2 linked regions of the Thermoclostridium stercorarium subsp. stercorarium DSM 8532 genome follow. Each later gene encodes a partner of the first gene's protein in a complex. Links are inferred from orthologs where the notes say so. Each region holds a gene or a part of one and is shown in the gene's direction. Other genes may lie near its edges. The genes, in order: dnaX and CST_RS05835.

What was found.
Region 2: dnaX (region 1) and CST_RS05835 share a complex: the UniProt entries of both Bacillus subtilis proteins name them as parts of the DNA clamp loading complex. The link is inferred for Thermoclostridium stercorarium subsp. stercorarium DSM 8532 from one-to-one orthologs.

Annotation. Positions count from the first base shown.
Region 1 is NC_020134.1:2,575,250-2,584,526, reverse strand. Bases 3,831-6,678 are described here. They hold dnaX (DNA polymerase III subunit gamma/tau), read left to right. Parts: upstream 3,831-4,362; coding sequence 4,363-5,994; downstream 5,995-6,678. Other genes in these bases: rho (transcription termination factor Rho), read left to right, coding at 6,467-6,678; CST_RS11130 (metallophosphoesterase), read left to right, coding at 3,831-4,322. In the rest of the region: hpf (ribosome hibernation-promoting factor, HPF/YfiA family), read left to right, coding at 1-418; CST_RS13575 (hypothetical protein), read left to right, coding at 558-731; CST_RS11150 (NUDIX hydrolase), read left to right, coding at 947-1,375; CST_RS11145 (YigZ family protein), read left to right, coding at 1,644-2,294; CST_RS11140 (YebC/PmpR family DNA-binding transcriptional regulator), read left to right, coding at 2,392-3,120; 3-hydroxyacyl-ACP dehydratase FabZ, read left to right, coding at 3,150-3,608; more of CST_RS11130, read left to right, coding at 3,612-3,830; more of rho, read left to right, coding at 6,679-8,260; CST_RS11115 (hypothetical protein), read left to right, coding at 8,571-8,795; CST_RS11110 (uracil-DNA glycosylase), read left to right, coding at 8,877-9,277. UniProt on the Bacillus subtilis protein: Part of the beta sliding clamp loading complex, which hydrolyzes ATP to load the beta clamp onto primed DNA to form the DNA replication pre-initiation complex.
Region 2 is NC_020134.1:1,347,825-1,357,164, forward strand. The notes cover bases 1-2,911. They hold CST_RS05835 (DNA polymerase III subunit), read left to right. Parts: upstream 1-927; coding sequence 928-1,896; downstream 1,897-2,911. Other genes in these bases: tmk (dTMP kinase), read left to right, coding at 1-332; CST_RS05830 (YaaR family protein), read left to right, coding at 362-820; CST_RS05840 (PSP1 domain-containing protein), read left to right, coding at 1,900-2,778; CST_RS05845 (DUF362 domain-containing protein), read left to right, coding at 2,903-2,911. In the rest of the region: more of CST_RS05845, read left to right, coding at 2,912-3,073; CST_RS05850 (tRNA1(Val) (adenine(37)-N6)-methyltransferase), read left to right, coding at 3,190-3,912; CST_RS05855 (Fe-S-containing hydro-lyase), read left to right, coding at 3,909-4,460; CST_RS05860 (nucleotide-binding protein), read left to right, coding at 4,498-5,187; CST_RS05865 (4Fe-4S binding protein), read left to right, coding at 5,254-5,460; CST_RS05870 (3-methyl-2-oxobutanoate dehydrogenase subunit VorB), read left to right, coding at 5,472-6,545; CST_RS05875 (thiamine pyrophosphate-dependent enzyme), read left to right, coding at 6,595-7,341; CST_RS05880 (2-oxoacid:acceptor oxidoreductase family protein), read left to right, coding at 7,345-7,878; CST_RS05885 (QueT transporter family protein), read right to left, coding at 7,928-8,410; CST_RS05890 (HDIG domain-containing metalloprotein), read left to right, coding at 8,609-9,154; rnr (ribonuclease R), read left to right, coding at 9,267-9,340. UniProt on the Bacillus subtilis protein: DNA polymerase III is a complex, multichain enzyme responsible for most of the replicative synthesis in bacteria.

The DNA of each region.
Region 1 (9,277 bases):
CAATATTATGTTCAAGGTGGAAAAAAACCGTCACATCTGCGAAGTTACCATTTTTTCCAAAGATCTCTTCATCAGGGCTGAAGAAACGACAAATGACATGTATGCTTCAATAGATATGGTAATTGACAAACTGGAACGTCAAATCAGAAAAAACAAAACCAAACTTGGAAAAAGAATTCGCCAGGAAAGTGTTATCCCTGAAAATTTTGACATAAAAGAAGACATAGAGGAAGAGAATTATAAAGTTGTAAAAAGCAAACGGTTTGCGATAAAACCCATGGATGTTGAGGAAGCCATACTGCAAATGAATCTTCTGGGGCACAATTTCTTCGTATTCACCAATGCCGAAACCGAGGAAGTAAACGTGGTTTATAAACGTAAGGACGGAAATTACGGTTTAATAGAACCTGAATATTAATCATAAAATAATATTAAAATATTATTAAAGATGTAGTAAAAATCAAATTTTGTGGTAAAATATAAGTAAGAGATGCACAAAAAACGGTTTTGGTTTAAGTGACATTTTGTTGAATCCTCCTGAAAAGGAGTTGGAAATTTTGACAGACGAAAAAATCAGGCTTTCGAAACAGGATCTTCGTATAATTGACATATACTCCAAAAAAAATCCGGAAGACATCATGCCTCAGTTTGGAAATCCTGATTATGAATTTATTGATGTTTCAAATACTGCGCAGGGTTTTAGAAGGGCAAACAACAGTTTTTTCGAATAATATGCCGGAAAGCAGGTAGTAAAATTGGAAGGATTTCATTTAACTTTTTTTAACAAGTGTGTATTAAAAAATTTATATAAGCTGTTTATAAGGCACCTGAATGAAATTGTTGGTAATTTCATCATGGTGCCTTTTTTGTTATCTTTAAAACCTGTTTATCCTTCCGTCCGTACTACGGGGAACCGTATAAGAATAAATGAAAGGGGTAATGGGATATGATATTGCGCAATTGCGCCGGAGGTGTGGTTTTCTCAAAAAACCACAAAGTTTTTCTTCTTAAGAACGAAAAAGGGGAGTGGGTTTTTCCGAAGGGAGTAATCAGAAACAATGAGCCGCAAAGCGAGGTGGCTCTGCGGAGGGTGAGGGAAGAAGGCGGGATTAATGCCACAATTATTTCACCGGCAGGTAGAACCAACTATGAATTCTTTTCAGTAACAAGGCAACAGCCCGTATGCAACCGTATAACATGGTTTATTATGCTCGCCGAAAGTGAGGATTATAAAATAGGAGAACCTGAGAAATTTCAGGATGCCGGATTTTTCACAATAGAAGAGGCAATGGAAAAAATAACTTACAGTCAGGATCGTTCATTACTTCACGTTTCTTATCTGAAATTTAAGGAACTGGTTCAGATTGCAAGCTAAAGCGATTAAAAACGAAAATAACGGATCAGCCTGGGGGTTGGCCGATAAAATGTTGAATATCATATAAATTTTCCGGGAGTAATTTGTATAAATTACTCCCGGAATGTGGCGGACTGTGTAAATTTCCTGGCTGGCCGTGATTTCGCCGGAATTTACAGAAAAAATTCGCCTTTCGGTTTATCACATCCCTATATAATTCATTTGTCATATCCGCATGTTTTCTGATAGAATAAAGGGTGATTAAAAAAGCTTTTACCGGAGTGGTCGGATGTACGAAAATATTCGTACCGTTTTGAACATCGGTACAGGAGAGTATGAAGAAAAACGATCACGTTTTTTGGCGTGGGTTTTTCCCGTAAGTTCGGAAGAAGAAGTTTTCTCACACTTGGAGTTTCTTAGAAAAAAATATTATGATGCAAGGCATCACTGCTATGCTTATATAATAGAAAATGAAACGGAGATTCAGCGTTTCAGCGATGACGGTGAGCCTTCCGGGACGGCAGGTCTGCCCATACTTGAGGCCATCAGGAAAAAAGGGCTTGTAAACGTCCTGGTAGTGGTTGTGAGGTATTTCGGGGGCATACTTCTTGGTGCCTCGGGATTGGTAAGGGCATACGGCAAGGCTGCAATTTCCGCCCTTGACAATACCACTACGGTAATAAGAAAATTATGCTGTGAGGCCTGTGTTCGGGTGGATTACGCATTGTACGGCAAGATACGGAACTTTCTTGAGACAAATAATTATCCGGTTAAGGATACACGGTTTACCGACAGCGTAGAGGTGGTACTGGTTATAGAGGAAGGGAGAAAGGATTCTTTTTGCAATGGACTGACAGAAATTACCGGCGGAAAAACCGAGGTTGTTTTTGGGAACAAAATACATGCCTATTTTGACGAAGAAGGAAATTTTGTTAAGTGATTATTTTAATACAATAATGTTGAAATTGTTCTGATGTCATGAGAGAATATACTGTAACTAAAAACCGATATGAATTTATTTTATTTGAGGTGAGGTTATGTCAGGACATTCGAAATGGGCCAATATCAGACACAAGAAAGAAAAAACCGATGCGCAGAAGGGAAAGATATTTACTAAACTGGGCCGGGAAATAGCGATGGCAGTTAAGGCCGGCGGGCCCGATCCCGAAACGAATTCCCGCCTGAAGGATGCAATTGCAAAGGCGAAAGCCAACAACATGCCTAACGAGAATATAATGAGAAGCATTAAAAAAGCAGCCGGGGATATATCCACCGATGATTACGAGGAAATTGTTTATGAGGGCTATGGTCCCGGCGGCGTTGCAATTATTGTGGAAACCCTTACGAACAACCGAAACCGCACCGCGGGGGATATAAGACATATTTTTGACAAATACGGCGGAAACCTCGGAACAACCGGATGTGTGTCTTTCATGTTTGACAAAAGAGGGCAGATTATAATTGAAAAAAACGACAGCATAGACGAAGACAGTCTCATGATGTCTGCGCTCGAAGCCGGTGCTCTTGATGTGGCTGTTGAGGATGAGTATTATGAAATAATCACCGAGCCGCAGGACTTTTCGAAAGTTGCCGATGCACTGGAAAAGGAAGGCTATAAGTTTGAAAGCGCGGAAGTTGCCATGATTCCGAAGACAACAACAACGCTGACCAATGAAGAAATGATCGCAAACATGGAAAAACTGATAGAAAAGCTTGAAGATCACGATGACGTGCAGAATATTTATCACAACTGGGAACAGGGGTAATTTAAAAAATTTTGTCCGGGAGAGTATTTATGGAGAAAAAATCGCTGGATATAACCGCTATTCAGGAAATTATCCCGCACAGGTTCCCATTCCTTCTGGTGGACAGAATAACCGAACTGGAGCTGGAACCTGTGATAAGGGCGGTCGGAATTAAGAACGTGACCATTAACGAACCGTTTTTTCAGGGCCATTTCCCGTCATATCCCGTAATGCCCGGTGTACTGATTGTTGAAGCCCTTGCTCAAACAGCGTGTGTAGCGGGGATGATGCTGGAAGAGAACAGGGGAAAGATTCCGCTGTTTACAGGAATAGAGGATTTGAAATTCAGAAGACAGGTGGTGCCGGGAGATACCTTAAGGCTTGAAGTTGAGTTCATTCAGATGCGCCATGGGATGGGGAAGGCCAGAGTGCGTGCTTCGGTTCAGGACCAGACGGCGGCAGAGGGAATAATTAAATTTGCCATAATTGAACAAAAGGGAAAAGAATAGGCTATGCGTGTATTTGCGATATCGGATTTACACCTTTCACTGGCCGAAAACAAACCCATGGATATTTTTGATCGGGTATGGGAAAATTACATGGACCGTATCCGGGAAAACTGGATTAAAGCCGTAAATGACGATGATCTGGTCCTGATTCCCGGTGATATATCATGGGCGACGTATATTGAAAATTCCGCTCCCGATTTTCTGTATCTGGAAGCGCTTCCCGGAAAGAAAATAATATCAAAGGGAAATCATGATTACTGGTGGACAACCCACAGTAAACTGAACAAGTTTAAAGAAAGTCTGTCATTGAACAGTATTGCCTTTCTTCATAACAACGCTTTTTTTTACGGCAGCCTGGCGATAGTCGGAACAAGAGGATGGAAGAATCCGGAAGACGAAGATTTTTCAGCCGAGGACGAAAAAATATATAACCGTGAGCTGGAACGGCTGAAAATATCGCTGAAATTAACCGAAAATTTCGGCGGAACGAAAATTGCAATGCTTCACTATCCTCCTTTTTCAGCCAGGGGTAACCCTACAGGGTTTGTGGATATAATGAAAAACTACGGTGTGAATATATGCATTTACGGTCATCTTCATGGCAAAAGCAGTAATTCCGCTACTGAGGGAGAAATTGACGGGATAAGGTACCACCTGGTGTCTGCGGATTATCTGAAATTTGAGCCTCTTTATTTGGGGGAATGGCTGACCTAAGCAAGGGGTGATTAAAACGTCACATCTGGCATTATACCGAATGTATAGACCTCAGACCTTCGATGAGGTCGTGGAACAGCAGCATATAGTAACAACACTGAAAAATGCGGTTATTTCAAAAAAAATAGCCCATGCATATCTATTTTGCGGGACCCGGGGTACGGGAAAAACCACGATGGCGAAGATATTTGCCCGTGCGGTTAATTGCCTGAATCCCGTTGACGGTAATCCCTGCAACAAGTGTGAGATATGCAGGGGAATTATCGACGGGACGATACTTGACGTCATGGAAATCGACGCTGCGTCCAATAACAGCGTAGACAATATAAGAAACATAATTGACGAAGTGGTATATACTCCCACGAGGGCTTCGAGGAAAGTGTACATTATAGATGAAGTGCACATGCTGTCGATTGGCGCCTTCAATGCCTTACTGAAAACTCTGGAGGAACCTCCCGAACACGTAATATTTATTTTGGCGACGACCGAACCCCATAAGCTTCCTGCCACCGTGCTTTCACGATGTCAGAGGTTTGATTTCCGGCGCATAACGTCACGGGGAATAGCCAACAGGCTCATTTCCATTGCAAAGGACTGCGGTGTGGCTTTGTCTGAAGAAGCGGCGTTGTTTATTGCCTCGCTCAGCGAGGGGGCTTTAAGGGACGGTATAAGCATACTGGATCAGTGTATTTCCACAGGAAAGCCTGAACTGGACCTGGAATCGGTTCAAAAAATCGTCGGGGTTGCGCCGGGTACGGTGATAATTAATACGGTGGGTTATTTTTTAGAGCGGAGAAGCAGAGAGGCAATTTCGCAGATTGATTTGGTATTTTCGGAAGGAATGGATCCGGGGCAATTCATTCATAATTTGATCCGTTTCATGCGGGACATTCTTATTTTTAAAACCACCGGCGACCTTTCCCATTTATACAGCGTAACCGAGGAGGAAAAAAAGGCTGTTCAGAATTTCGCAGGGAAAATGTCCATGCCTTTAGGCCTTGCGGTAATACGTGAACTGACCGGCCTTGAAGCTTCTTTAAGATGGAGTTCCAGCCAGCGTATTCTGATTGAAACTGCGTTTTTACGTATTTGTTCGAGGGATATTGGTTACGGAGAAGAGGAACTTGCGGAGCGTATTCAACTTCTTGAAGACAGATTGAGGGAAATTGAGGAAGGAATTGTTAAAGGGGAATTGCGGCAGGATTTTGCCTCAGACTGTGCTGTGAAAAATGACGGTGAAAATGGAACCAGGCCCGTGACGGAGGCTTTTGAAAACGGCCTGGAGACCAATACCGGACGAAATGACGAAAATTCCAAAACTCAGAATAAAACGCAGTTTAAGCCGTTTACCGAATGGGAAAGCGTTCTGAAGGAACTTTCAGGTATTGGGCGTATGAAGCTCTATAGCAGCCTGATAGGAACAAAGGCGGTTTGGACTGACGATAAAACCATAGGCATATTATTTCAGGAAGAAGACGAATTCAAACGGCGCATACTGAACGAGAACGGCAATATGTCAGTAATAGCCGATACCGTAAAAAGAGTTACCGGTTTGGAGGTTAATGTATCGGTGCTTAATAACAAAAAGGAAGAAAAGAATTCAGATGTACCTGAAAACATTCTTGCCTTCGCCAAAAGAAAAGGAGTAAAACTTGATATAATAGACGAATAGACAAAAATAATTTGCAAACATATTAGAAAAGGGTATTGACAACGCCCTTACCAAGCTGCTATAGTAAAAAACAGAACAGAGGCGTATAAGCTGTTCCCTGCGACATGTATCATTTTTGGTATTTCAGTCCATGATATTGATAAGGGCTTTGTTATAGTCGGTTGATCGTAATAACTACCCAGTGACACAACAAAATCCAGTTTATATCCGGATATATGAAAGATTAATTAGTTATTTTGTTGGTTTTTCTGCGGGAAATATATTTTGGTGTTCACAAAAACCAAAATTTTTAATATGATCTATTATTAGGTTAAGGAAATTGTATACTTATTCAGGCACCCGGGGCCAATAAAAATTGAAAACAATAAACAATATAATAACCCGGGCGTTTCGTGAAAAAATAATTGGTTTAATCATCCGTACCAATCAAATATAGATTTCAATTACGAAAAACAGAATAAGGCGGTGTGTCATGGAAGATATAGCGAAACTGCAAGGCAAGAGCCTGAATGATTTGAGGTATATTGCCAAAGTAATGGGTATAAAAAGCATAACCCGTTACAGAAAGCAGGAATTAATAGAAAAAATACTGGAAGCCGGACAAAAAAAGGACGAACTTGTCCAGCCGATGCAGGCTACTGTGAAAAAAAGACCGGGGCGTCCGAGAAAAAATAAGGATGCCGAGGAAAATGAGATGCAAGCCGTACAGCAGCCTGTTCCCGCTGAAGAAAAGGATAAGGAAACTGCAGAATCGGATGCAGCGGGTGAAACATATGATAAGCAGGAAGAAACAACTGTAACGGCGCAAACCGAAGAGACGGCTAAAGAAGAAGCCAAAAAAGATACCGAACATCCTGAAAAAGTTGTTACCGAATCCGCTGTAAAAGAGGAGAAAAAAGCCGAAACCGGCGAAAGCAGACAGCCGGCTTCAGAACAGCAAACCGAACGGGAAACGGCTGTTGAGGATACGGATAAACAGGATAAACAAGATAAACAGGAAAGAACTGATAAACAGGAAAAGGTTCAGGATAAAGAGACTTCCACTGAAAGCAATGTTAAGGAAACAAAGGAATACAGCGTAAAACCGGTTCATATAAGAGACCTTTCCAAACTTGAAAGTGATGAGCCGGTGAGCGGTATACTTGAAGTTTTACCCGATGGTTACGGGTTCTTAAGAGGACAGAATTATCTTTCGGGACCTCGGGATATTTATGTTTCCCCGTCACAAATCAGGCGTTTCAATTTAAAAACAGGCGACAAGATTGTAGGAAAGGGAAGAATTCAAAAAGAAGGCGAGAAATTCCAGGCGCTTTTATACGTACTGTCGGTAAACGGAGATCCACCAGAGGTCGCACAGCAGCGCAAACCCTTTGATCAGCTTACGCCCATCTATCCCAATGAAAGGATTACCCTGGAGACCGAACCAATGGAGCTGTCGACGAGGCTGATAGACTTAATTGCTCCGATAGGCAAAGGTCAGAGAGGGTTGATTGTCTCTCCTCCAAAAGCAGGTAAAACAGTTCTTCTGAAAAAGATTGCGAATGCCATTACCCAAAATTATAAAGACATGGAATTAATAGTGCTGCTTATTGACGAGAGGCCGGAAGAAGTAACAGATATGCAGCGCTCAATAAAGGGCGACGTAATTTACAGTACTTTTGACGAGCTGCCGGAGCATCATATTAAAGTGGCCGAAATGGTGCTCGAACGTGCACAGAGGCTTGTTGAGCAAAAGAAGGACGTGGTGGTGTTACTGGACAGTATAACCCGTCTTGCGAGAGCGTATAATTTAACCATTCCGCCGACGGGAAGAACTTTGTCAGGTGGTCTTGATCCCGGTGCGTTGCATAAACCTAAAAGATTTTTCGGTGCAGCAAGAAATATTGAAAACGGAGGGAGCCTTACAATCATAGCCACCGCCCTGATAGACACCGGAAGCCGTATGGATGATGTTATATACGAAGAATTTAAGGGAACGGGTAACATGGAACTGCATCTTGACAGAAAGCTGTCTGAAAAGAGAATATTCCCCGCAATAGACATTAACCGTTCAGGAACACGCCGTGAAGAACTGCTTTTGAGTCAGAAGGAACTCGAGTCTGTCTGGGCTATACGAAGGGCAATAAGCAACATGGGCACGGCGGAAGTGACGGAAATGATTATAAACCGCCTGATGCAAACAAAGACAAATGAAGAGTTTATAAACAGTATTAACCTGGCTTTTCTGCAGAAGGAAAAAAATAATTTCGAATTACTGTACAAATAATACAGTCTGTAATAATGAACCCAAAGGGGCGGGGATTCCTGCCCTTTTTGCATGAATTCCTGAAATGAAATATTCTGAGATTTTGCCGGTATTTGTGCAATTGTTCATCTGTCGCCGGCGCGGCTGAATTTTAAGCGAGCGGGATTTTTTCGCAGAAACCTCAGAAAACTGCGCATAGTATCCCTTTTAACCGGGCACAATACAAATGCATTAAGATGTGTTTTGTTGATATGGTTTGTTTTTCGGTGTTTCTTTAATTTTTCTGAAAATAGTTTTTTAAAATAATTCATTTCAAAGAAAGAGGGATACTATGGTCAATGGATATGATCAGGACGTCTTTGGCGAAAAGACAAAATTTGTAAAGAAGAAAGGTGTATACAGGCTGAAAAAAACCTCTGAATTCAACGGCGTTATCAACAAAAACAGTCATTTGAGCGAAATGGGCAAGGAATATCCTTCAGGCGAAGACGTTAAAAACAAAAAGGATAAGGAAAAACTGTCATTCCAGGAATGGGCTGAAAAATATCGTCAATAGGTTACGCTTTTTCAGGTCCGGTGCTTTTCATGCCCGCTGTTTTGTGATAGGATAACTACAGAAAATTTTCTGAAGGGAATTATGATGCAGGACCTGAAACTTTACGAAAATTTTGTAAAGGCGTGCCAAAACTGTACGAAGTGTGACCTTGCCAAAACAAGGACCAATGTTGTCATTGGCAGAGGGAATAATATAAACGCGCCTGTAATGCTTGTGGGGGAAGGTCCCGGTGAACAGGAAGATCTTACGGGACTGCCGTTTGTCGGCCGGGCTGGAAAGCTCCTTGATCATTTGCTTAACGCTCTGATGTTCAGCCCGGAAGATTATTATATCTGCAATATTGTCAAATGCCGGCCGCCGAATAACAGAGAGCCTACAAGGGAAGAGGCTGAGGCATGTCTTCCTTATCTCAGATTCCAGGTAAGATACATAAAACCTAAAATTATAGTCTGTCTTGGCGGTACGGCGTTAAGGTACATTGT
Region 2 (9,340 bases), 1.2 Mb from region 1 along the record:
GTTACGTTTATCAGGGAATTGCAAGGGGCATGGGAATGGATATGGTTAAAGCCATAAACGATATTGCGACCCGGAAACTGGTTCCCGATATAACTTTTTTTATGGATGTAGAGCCGATGACTGCCTTAAAAAGACGGCTTGGCATATCTGAACCCGACAGGCTGGAACGGGAGGATATTTCCTTTCATGACAAGGTATATAGGGGCTATGTAATGATAGCAGACATGTATCCTGAAAGGATAAAGCGAATAAACGGTTTATTGCCGCCAGAAGAAGTTTTTTTGCAAATAAAAAGGCATGTGGATGATTTAATTTGCCGATATAAAGATTAGAAAAAATCTTGGGAAAACGGTGAAGTTTAATGGAGCTTAAAATTGACAGTTCTAACAGAAGCCAAAGAAATATCATAGGAAGGGTAAATACAGAAGGAAGCAGGGTTGTCGGACAGAAACAAACTTCCTTTGAAACCCATCTTCAAAGGCATGAATCACAGAATCTGGATGAAACACTGAGGGAAATGGCAAATGAAATAATAAAGCAGGGCGAAAAGTTAAGTGAAAAAGTGGATATTGCAGAACTGAGGGTATATAAAAAGATGATATCCGAGTTTCTTGAAGAGGCCGTCCGTGGCTTTGCCAAGTTTTCAAAGGAAAGCTACCTGGACAGAAGAGGAAGGCACCGCATTTTCGCCATAGTTAAAAGGATTAACCAGAACCTCGAGGAACTGACACAGGAAGTATTGAAAAAAGAACGGGATCATTTGAAAATTCTTGCCAGAATTGAAGATATACGTGGCCTGATTTTGGATATATTTATGTAGTAACGGCATATCTGATTGATTATCAATTATTTATACGTAATCAGGTACATATGTTATAATGTAATTACAACACAACATCATATTGAAAAGACAGGGGATGTTAGCGGTTGGAACTGGATAAAATTATAGGGCAGAGCGAGTTGGTCGGATATCTGAAAAGACTGATAACTCATGATTTGGTGGGACATGCATATGCACTTTCAGGACCTGAAGGCATAGGAAAGAAGACGCTGGCCCGTGCATTTGCAAAGGACCTCTTGTGTCAGAATCCCAATTCATATAATTGTAACTGCATAAGCTGCCGGACGTTTAACAGCGGAACCAATCCCGATTTCTTTCAGGTTGTAAGTGACAAAAAGTCGATAGGCGTTGATTCCATCCGTGAGTTGCAGGACCATGCCGCCCACAGACCCACCTATGGCAACAGAAAAGTGTATCTTATACCCGACGCGGAGCTTATGACACCTCAGGCTCAGAACTGTCTTCTAAAAACTCTCGAAGAGCCTCCGAAATATGTGATTATAATTCTCCTGACCACCAATTTTGAAGCTCTGTTGCCTACAATCCAGTCCCGTACCGTTAATTTACGGATGACACCGTATTCCGATGAAGAAATGAGAATGATTGTAGGTTCACGGCATAATATACCGAATGACCAGTGGGAGTTTATTTTAAGATTTTCCAGCGGAATTCCGCTTAACGCGATACGTATGATTGAGGAAGGGGCAATCACCGATCTTCGCGCCCAGGTATTTCAATTGTTTGAAAAATCAGATGATTTGAATTACATTGAAAATTTCCGCAAAACACTGCTGGATAACAGGGAAAATATTCCGGCTGTTTTTGATATTCTGCTGTCGGTATACAGAGACTGCCTGGTGCTAAAACTTGGAATGGAAGACAGGTTGATCAATTCTGATAAAAAAGGTATCATTAAACATATTGCTTCATCTTATCAAAAACATAACCTTTTTGAGAAGATAGCAAATCTTGAAAGAATGAGGCGCAATTTCAGCTACAACATTAACTTGCAGCTGGGGATTGATACTTTATTGCTGGAAATTCAGGAGGTTTAATATATGGTGAGTGTTATAGGTGTAAGGTTTCGTTACGCCGGTAAAATATATTATTTCGATCCTGCAGGGATTGACTTGAAACTCGGGGAAAAGGTAATAGTTGAAACCGCAAGGGGAATTGAATGCGGCGAGGTGGTTCAGACTTTAAGGGAAGTGGATGACAGCGAAGTGGTGGCTCCCCTGAAAAAAGTCATAAGAAAGGCGACCGAAGAGGATCTGCAACATGTGGAAGAAAATAAGCGTAAGGCAAAGGAAGCATTTGGCATTTGCCTTGAGAAAATAAAGAAACATAATCTTGAGATGAAATTAATTGACGTAGAGTATACTTTTGACAATAATAAAATTCTTTTTTATTTCACTGCCGACGGCCGTGTGGATTTCAGGGAACTGGTGAAGGATCTTGCTGCGGTATTCCGCACAAGAATTGAGTTAAGGCAGATTGGCGTGCGTGACGAGGCAAAAATGATGGGCGGACTTGGTGTATGCGGAAGGTGTCTGTGTTGCTGCAATCATTTGACAGAATTTCAGCCCATATCGATAAAAATGGCCAAGGAGCAAAGCCTGTCACTTAATCCGACAAAAATTTCGGGCATCTGCGGAAGACTTATGTGTTGTCTCAGGTATGAGCATGAAGTCTATGAGGATCTTTTGAAACGTATTCCGAAGGTTAATGCGCTGGTACAGACCCCTGACGGGCCGGGGACGGTTGTGTACGTCAGCCTGCTTCAGGAGAAGGTAAAGGTCAAGCTGGACAACGACAACGAACCCGATTTGAAGGAATACCACGCCTCGGAAGTGAAACTTTTAAAGGATGCTGAAAAGGAATCAGAGGAGCAGTTGGACGAAGCCGATATGGAACTGCTGAAACAGCTTGAGGATTAACCTTTTTCGCCGATAGGCGTAAGAAAACTGTTATTTTGTTTCTATTGACACGAATTATAATATATTGTAGGATAACAGGGGAAACCGCAAAAGGTTTCCTATGATTTGGGAGGTGTACTTGATTATGGCATATTACATCACAGACGATTGCATAAGCTGTGGAGCTTGTGAATCCGAATGCCCTGTCAGTTGCATTTCTGCTGGTGATACCAAATATGTTATTAATCCGGAAGAATGCATAGAATGCGGAGCTTGCGCCGATGTATGCCCGGTTGACGCTCCGAAGCCGGAATAATAATATATTATAAGGTTATTATCAGCCAGAGCCAGAGCCAGACGTTGAGTCCGGCTCTTTCTGTAATATTGTTTTTTCAGAAAACCCAAGCTGACTATATAGAAGGAGTTTTTTTAATGGAACAGCCTTTCCTCAGAGAGGGAGAACGACTGGATGATCTTCAGTTAAACGGCTTAAAAATCATACAGAAGATTGATGGTTTTTGTTTTGGGATTGACGCTGTTCTGCTTTCTGATTACGTAAGAGTGGAAAAAGGTTCGAAAATCGTGGATTTGGGCACCGGGACTGGTATACTGCCGCTGCTTCTGTCGCAGAAAACAGAGGCATCACATATTACAGGAATTGAAATTCAGCCGGACATAGCCGATATGGCAAAAAGAAGCGTTGAATACAATAACCTCGGTGATAAAGTTAAGATTATTGAAGGCGATTTTCTGAAAGCGGTGGAGTGGTTTGGTGTAGGCTATTTTGACGCGGTTGTTACAAACCCTCCTTACAGGAAGGTTGGAACGGGTTTAATCAATCCTTCTGACAACAAAGCCGTTTCAAGACATGAAATTCATTGCACGCTGGAGTCAATTATTTCGGTGTCTTCAAAACTTCTTAAGTATCACGGACGTTTTTTCATGGTTCACAGACCCGAAAGGCTTGTGGAGATTTTTTACTGGATGAGGGAATATAAAATTGAACCCAAGAGCATAAGAATGGTTTATCCTAAACCCGGAAAACCCGCCAATCTGGTATTGATTTACGGGCTGAAAGGCGGTAACCCGCAGCTTACAGTGGATGAGCCATTGTATACGATGAATTCTGTTCCGGAAAATGAGGGATATAGATGAAACATAAAATAACTACGCCCCTTACAAAAGATAAAATAGAAATTCTTAAGGCAGGCGACGTGGTTGAATTATCCGGAACGGTATATACCGCAAGGGACGCTGCGCATAAAAGACTGTTTGAAATGATCCTTGCTGGTGAAAAGCTGCCTTTTGATTTATCAGACCAGGTTATATACTATATGGGGCCTTGTCCGGCACCGCCGGGAAGGGTTATAGGTTCGGCGGGGCCCACTACAAGCGGAAGAATGGATTACTATACGCCGAAACTTATTGAAATGGGAATTACCGGGATGATCGGCAAAGGGCAGAGAAGCAGGGAAGTAATTGATGCAATGGTAAAGTACGGCGCGGTGTATTTCGGGGCCGTCGGAGGAGCCGGAGCCCTGATATCTAAATCTGTTCAGAGTCAGGAAATTATAGCTTTTGAGGATTTGGGGACCGAAGCGGTCAGAAAACTCTCCGTGGTGAATTTTCCGCTGATTGTGGTGATCGACCGTTACGGTAATAATATGTATGACATTGGGAGAAGCCGGTGGAAAGACATATGATAATATATTTTGGTTAAATATAAATAAAGGGTAAAAAATGTCGGAGAAAAGGATTCACATAATAACAGGCCATTATGGCGTTGGGAAATCTGAGATTTCTGTAAATCTGGCGATAAAAATGGCAGAGCAGGGAAAAAAGGTTGTCCTTGCCGATATGGATACCGTTAACCCATATTTCAGGAGCAGTTTGGCGCGATCCCAACTGGAAAGGCAAGGCATTAAAGTAATAGCGCCCAAATTTGCCAATACTAACGTTGACGTGCCTGCACTAACCGGAGAGTTCAGCAGGTACCTTATGGATAAAAGTTTTCAAATTGTAATGGATACGGGCGGGGACGACGCCGGAGCACTCGTAATCGGGCGTTACAGGCGCGAAATACGGGATGACGAGGCTGTCCTCTATTTTGTTATTAACTGTTTTCGTCCTGAAACGTCAAACATTTCAGGGGTTTTGGAAATACTTGAAGAAATAAAAAAATCATCAGGAATGGACGTCGATTTCCTTATCAACAATTCTCACTTGATGAATCACACAACTCCTGGCGACATTGTAAAAGGAATTGAGTTTGCGCACTCAATAAGCATGTCTGCAAATATTCCCATTGCTTTTCACGCGTTTATGACAAAAAACGATATTGTTGTCCATGATTTGAAAGAACCCGTGCTGTGGATGAAAAGGATAATTAATTTCCCTGATATTGTAGAAATGGAAAATTTAATGATATAATGAAATAATACATAAACTTCTTAATTTGAATATAAATGGTTAAACCCGCAACCGGAGGGAATTTTATTGGCAAGAGTTACGTTTATATCAGAAAAGTGTAAGGGATGCGAACTGTGTGTAAGTGTATGCCCAAGGCGCATTATAAGAATAAATGAACAAAGTCTTAATGAAAAAGGTTATCATCCGGCGGAAATTACCGACATGACCGGATGTATCGGTTGTGCGTTTTGTGCTGTAATCTGCCCCGATTGTGCCATTGTGGTAGAAAAATGAAGGAGGCGCTTATGGGTCGGAAACTGTTGATGAGAGGAAATGAAGCCATTGCTGAAGCCGCTATAAGGGCAGGATGCCTTTATTATTTCGGTTATCCCATTACGCCGCAGACCGAAATTGCCCACTATATGGCCAGAAAACTTCCAAAAGCGGGCGGTGTTTTTCTGCAGGCTGAAAGCGAAGTGGCAGCAATAAACATGGTTTACGGTGCAGGAAGTACCGGGGCAAGGGTAATGACCTCTTCTTCAAGCCCGGGGATAAGTTTGAAACAGGAAGGGCTTTCATATTTGGCCGGTGCTCAAGTTCCTGCGGTGGTGGTAAATATTATGCGGGCAGGCCCGGGTCTTGGAGGCATCCAACCGTCTCAAAGCGACTATTTCCAGGCATGTAAAGGCGGCGGGCATGGAGATTACCGTCAGATTGTTCTGGCTCCGTCCAGTGTTCAGGAACTTTATGAACTAACGGTTGAGGCATTTAATCTTGCCGACAAATACCGAATTGTCGTAATGATATTGGGCGACGGTATTCTCGGTCAGATGATGGAAGTGGTTGAGTTCAGGGACGAAGAACCCGTGGAACATTATGAAAAGCCCTGGGCAGTAACAGGTCACGGCAATAACAGAAAGCAGAATATAATTACTTCAATACATCTGGATCCGGCAGTACTTGAAAAAATGAACCGGGAACTGCAGAAAAAATATGAACTTATTAAACAGAAAGAGTGCCGTTATGAACTTTACAGACATGAGGAAGCCGAGCTGTTCATAGTTGCTTACGGAACGGTGGCGAGAATTGCCAAAAGCGTAATAGAAATTGCCCGGCGTGAAGGTATAAAGGTTGGGCTTATAAGGCCAATAACCCTTTGGCCTTTTCCTGCAGAAGCTTTTGATAAGGTGATGGACATGGCAAAGGCCTTTCTGACGGTTGAGATGAGTTCAGGCCAGATGATCGAGGATGTGCTTCTGGCAGTAAACGGCAGACGCAGGGTTTACTTTCACGGACGTATGGGAGGAATGGTTCCGGTCCGGGACGATATTCTGGAAATAATACGCCGGATGTATGACGAACATGTGAGGAAAGGTTGAGAAAGAGTTGTATTAAAATTGACGCCCATGCGGAAACGGAGGGGAATGTATGGCTGTAATTTTTCAAAGGCCTAACGCTTTAAAGGATGTGTCCATGCACTATTGCCCGGGCTGCACACATGGCATTGCCCACCGACTTGTTGCGGAAGTCTTGGACGAACTGGGGATTGAGGGGAAAACGGTGGGTATATCCTCTGTCGGATGCTCATACAACAGCTATGATTATTTTTCCTGTGATATGATCCAGGCGCCCCATGGACGGGCTCCCGCAGTTGCAACAGGGGTTAAACGGTGTAAGCCCGACTGCGTTGTATTTACCTATCAGGGAGACGGGGATCTGGCGGCAATCGGAACGGCGGAAATTGTTCACGCGGCTGCCAGGGGCGAAAACATAACGGTAATTTTTATTAATAATACGATATACGGAATGACTTCCGGCCAGATGGCTCCTACAACACTGTTAAATCAGTTCACAACCACGACACCTTACGGAAGGATTGCAGAATTACACGGCTTCCCGATAAACGTCTGTGAAATGCTTGCGACACTTCAGGGACCGACATACATTGAAAGAGCTTCACTTCATGATGTAAAACATATTAAAAAGGCAAAGGAGGCAATAAAAAAAGCCTTTAAGGTACAGCTTGCAAAACTTGGTTTTTCGCTTGTGGAATTATTGTCGACATGCCCCACAAACTGGGGACTTAGCCCTGTTGAATCCATGACACGGATTGAAAAAGAGATGATTCCCCAATACCCCATCGGAGTATTCAAAGGAGAAAACCTGGAGGTATGAGAAATGGTTCATGAAATAATCCTGGCCGGTTTCGGAGGTCAGGGGATACTGATGGCAGGAAAACTTTTGGCATATGCCGGAATGCTGGACGGAAAACATGTCTCATGGCTTCCTTCATATGGCCCTGAAATGCGTGGTGGAACGGCAAACAGCAGTGTGGTTATTTCTGACCGTCCCGTTGATTCGCCTGTTTTATACAGCTGTAACGAATTAATAGTGATGAACAGGCCGTCATTGGACAAATTTGAGAATCTTGTCGAGGAGGGAGGAGTTATAGTAATGGATTCGTCGATAGTGGACAGGGATGTTAAGCGCGGCGACATTGAATCATTTAAGGTACCTGCCACTAAAATGGCGTCGGAGATGGGAAATATGGCTTTTGCTAATATAATTCTTCTTGGGAAGCTGATCAAGGAAAGAAAAACAGTAACGGTGGATAATCTCGAAAAGGCCCTTTATGAAGTTTTGCCCGAAAAAAAGCGTAATCTAATCCCGATGGAAATTAAAGCATTAAAAACAGGTATGGAATACATTTGACAAACCGCAGGCTGCGTATATGTAAAAGAGGCCTGCGGTTTTTTGCGGTTTACCAATCTTTAAAATATTCTCCGAATCTTTTCGTCAGCAGCATAAGAAGCGGATAACCAAGAGCATAGCATGCCAGCAGCTCTCCAAGTCCTACCCAGCCCATACATGCAAGCAGCGGGGTGTCCTTAAAATACAGGAAATGTAAATAACCGCCCACAATTACGGCGTTAAATATAACAGGCGGAAGAGGAACAAGCCATGGATATTTTCTCAATTGCCTTGAAAAAATGGCAGCTATGAGTGTAGTGAGGCTGCCGAAAATTATATCTATCGGTCCGTAACCTCCTATAATATTTGAAACAAGACACCCGACAAATAAACCCGGTATTGCTGAAGACATCACGGCTGGAAGCACTGTCATGGCTTCTGAAACGCGGAACTGAAATATGCCATAAGCGTAAGGCGCAACCAGAACGGTTACGACTGTGTAAATTGCGGCAATCAATGCCGCTCTGGCAATGTACAAGACTTTGTTGTTCATAATAAAAAACCTCCGTAGTTTTGTTTTGGCACCATAAATGGGTGCCGCCCAGGATTTTGCGAACTGGACATGATATATATGCTACCATTTTAATCTGGTATTATCAAGCAAAAATTATTGCGGTAATAACTTTTTCCTGTGTTATAATGGAAGTTGTACGGCAGAGAATGTTTAGCGTTTTTAATCGGGGGGATAAATATGAACAGGAAAAGGGCGTTTGACGAATTAAAAGCAAGGCTGTCCGATGAGAAAAAAATACGGCACAGTCTGGCGGTGGAAGCCATTATGAGGGAACTGGCAGAGTTCTTGCATGAAGAAACCGAGGCTTGGGGGCTTACAGGGCTTCTTCATGACATTGATCTGGATATTGTAGAAGGGGATTTGGAAAAACACGGCCTGGTGGCTGCAGATATTCTGGAAGGCCTTAGTGTTGATCCCGCAATAATTTATTCCATCAAGTCCCACAATCCAAAGCTGGGGTTTCCGAGAAGGAGAAAGGTGGATAAGGCACTGTACTGCAGCGATCATTTGCCCCGCTTTATTGAAAAATGCGCTTCAGCCATTCCTGGCAGAAGTATTTCCGACCTGACAGTGGGTTATCTTATAAAAAAATTTAACGAAGAAGGATTTATAAATAGGGAACATAAGGAACAGATATCAACATGTAATGAACTTGGCCTGTCGCTGGAGAAATTTTTCGAGATAGGCCTTAATGCGATGAAAAATATTAAATATGATATATAAAGTAAAAATATTGTATATTTATATTTTTTATGTTAAATGATATTAATACATGGTATGAATAGCTGTATTAATAAATAAATGCGCCAAAGAAAAACGGAAAAGGGCTGATGTAATGTTAGAGGAAAGAAAAGAGCGAATTAAGGGATTTATACACGATAGCTCATATCACCCATTGACATTTGAAGA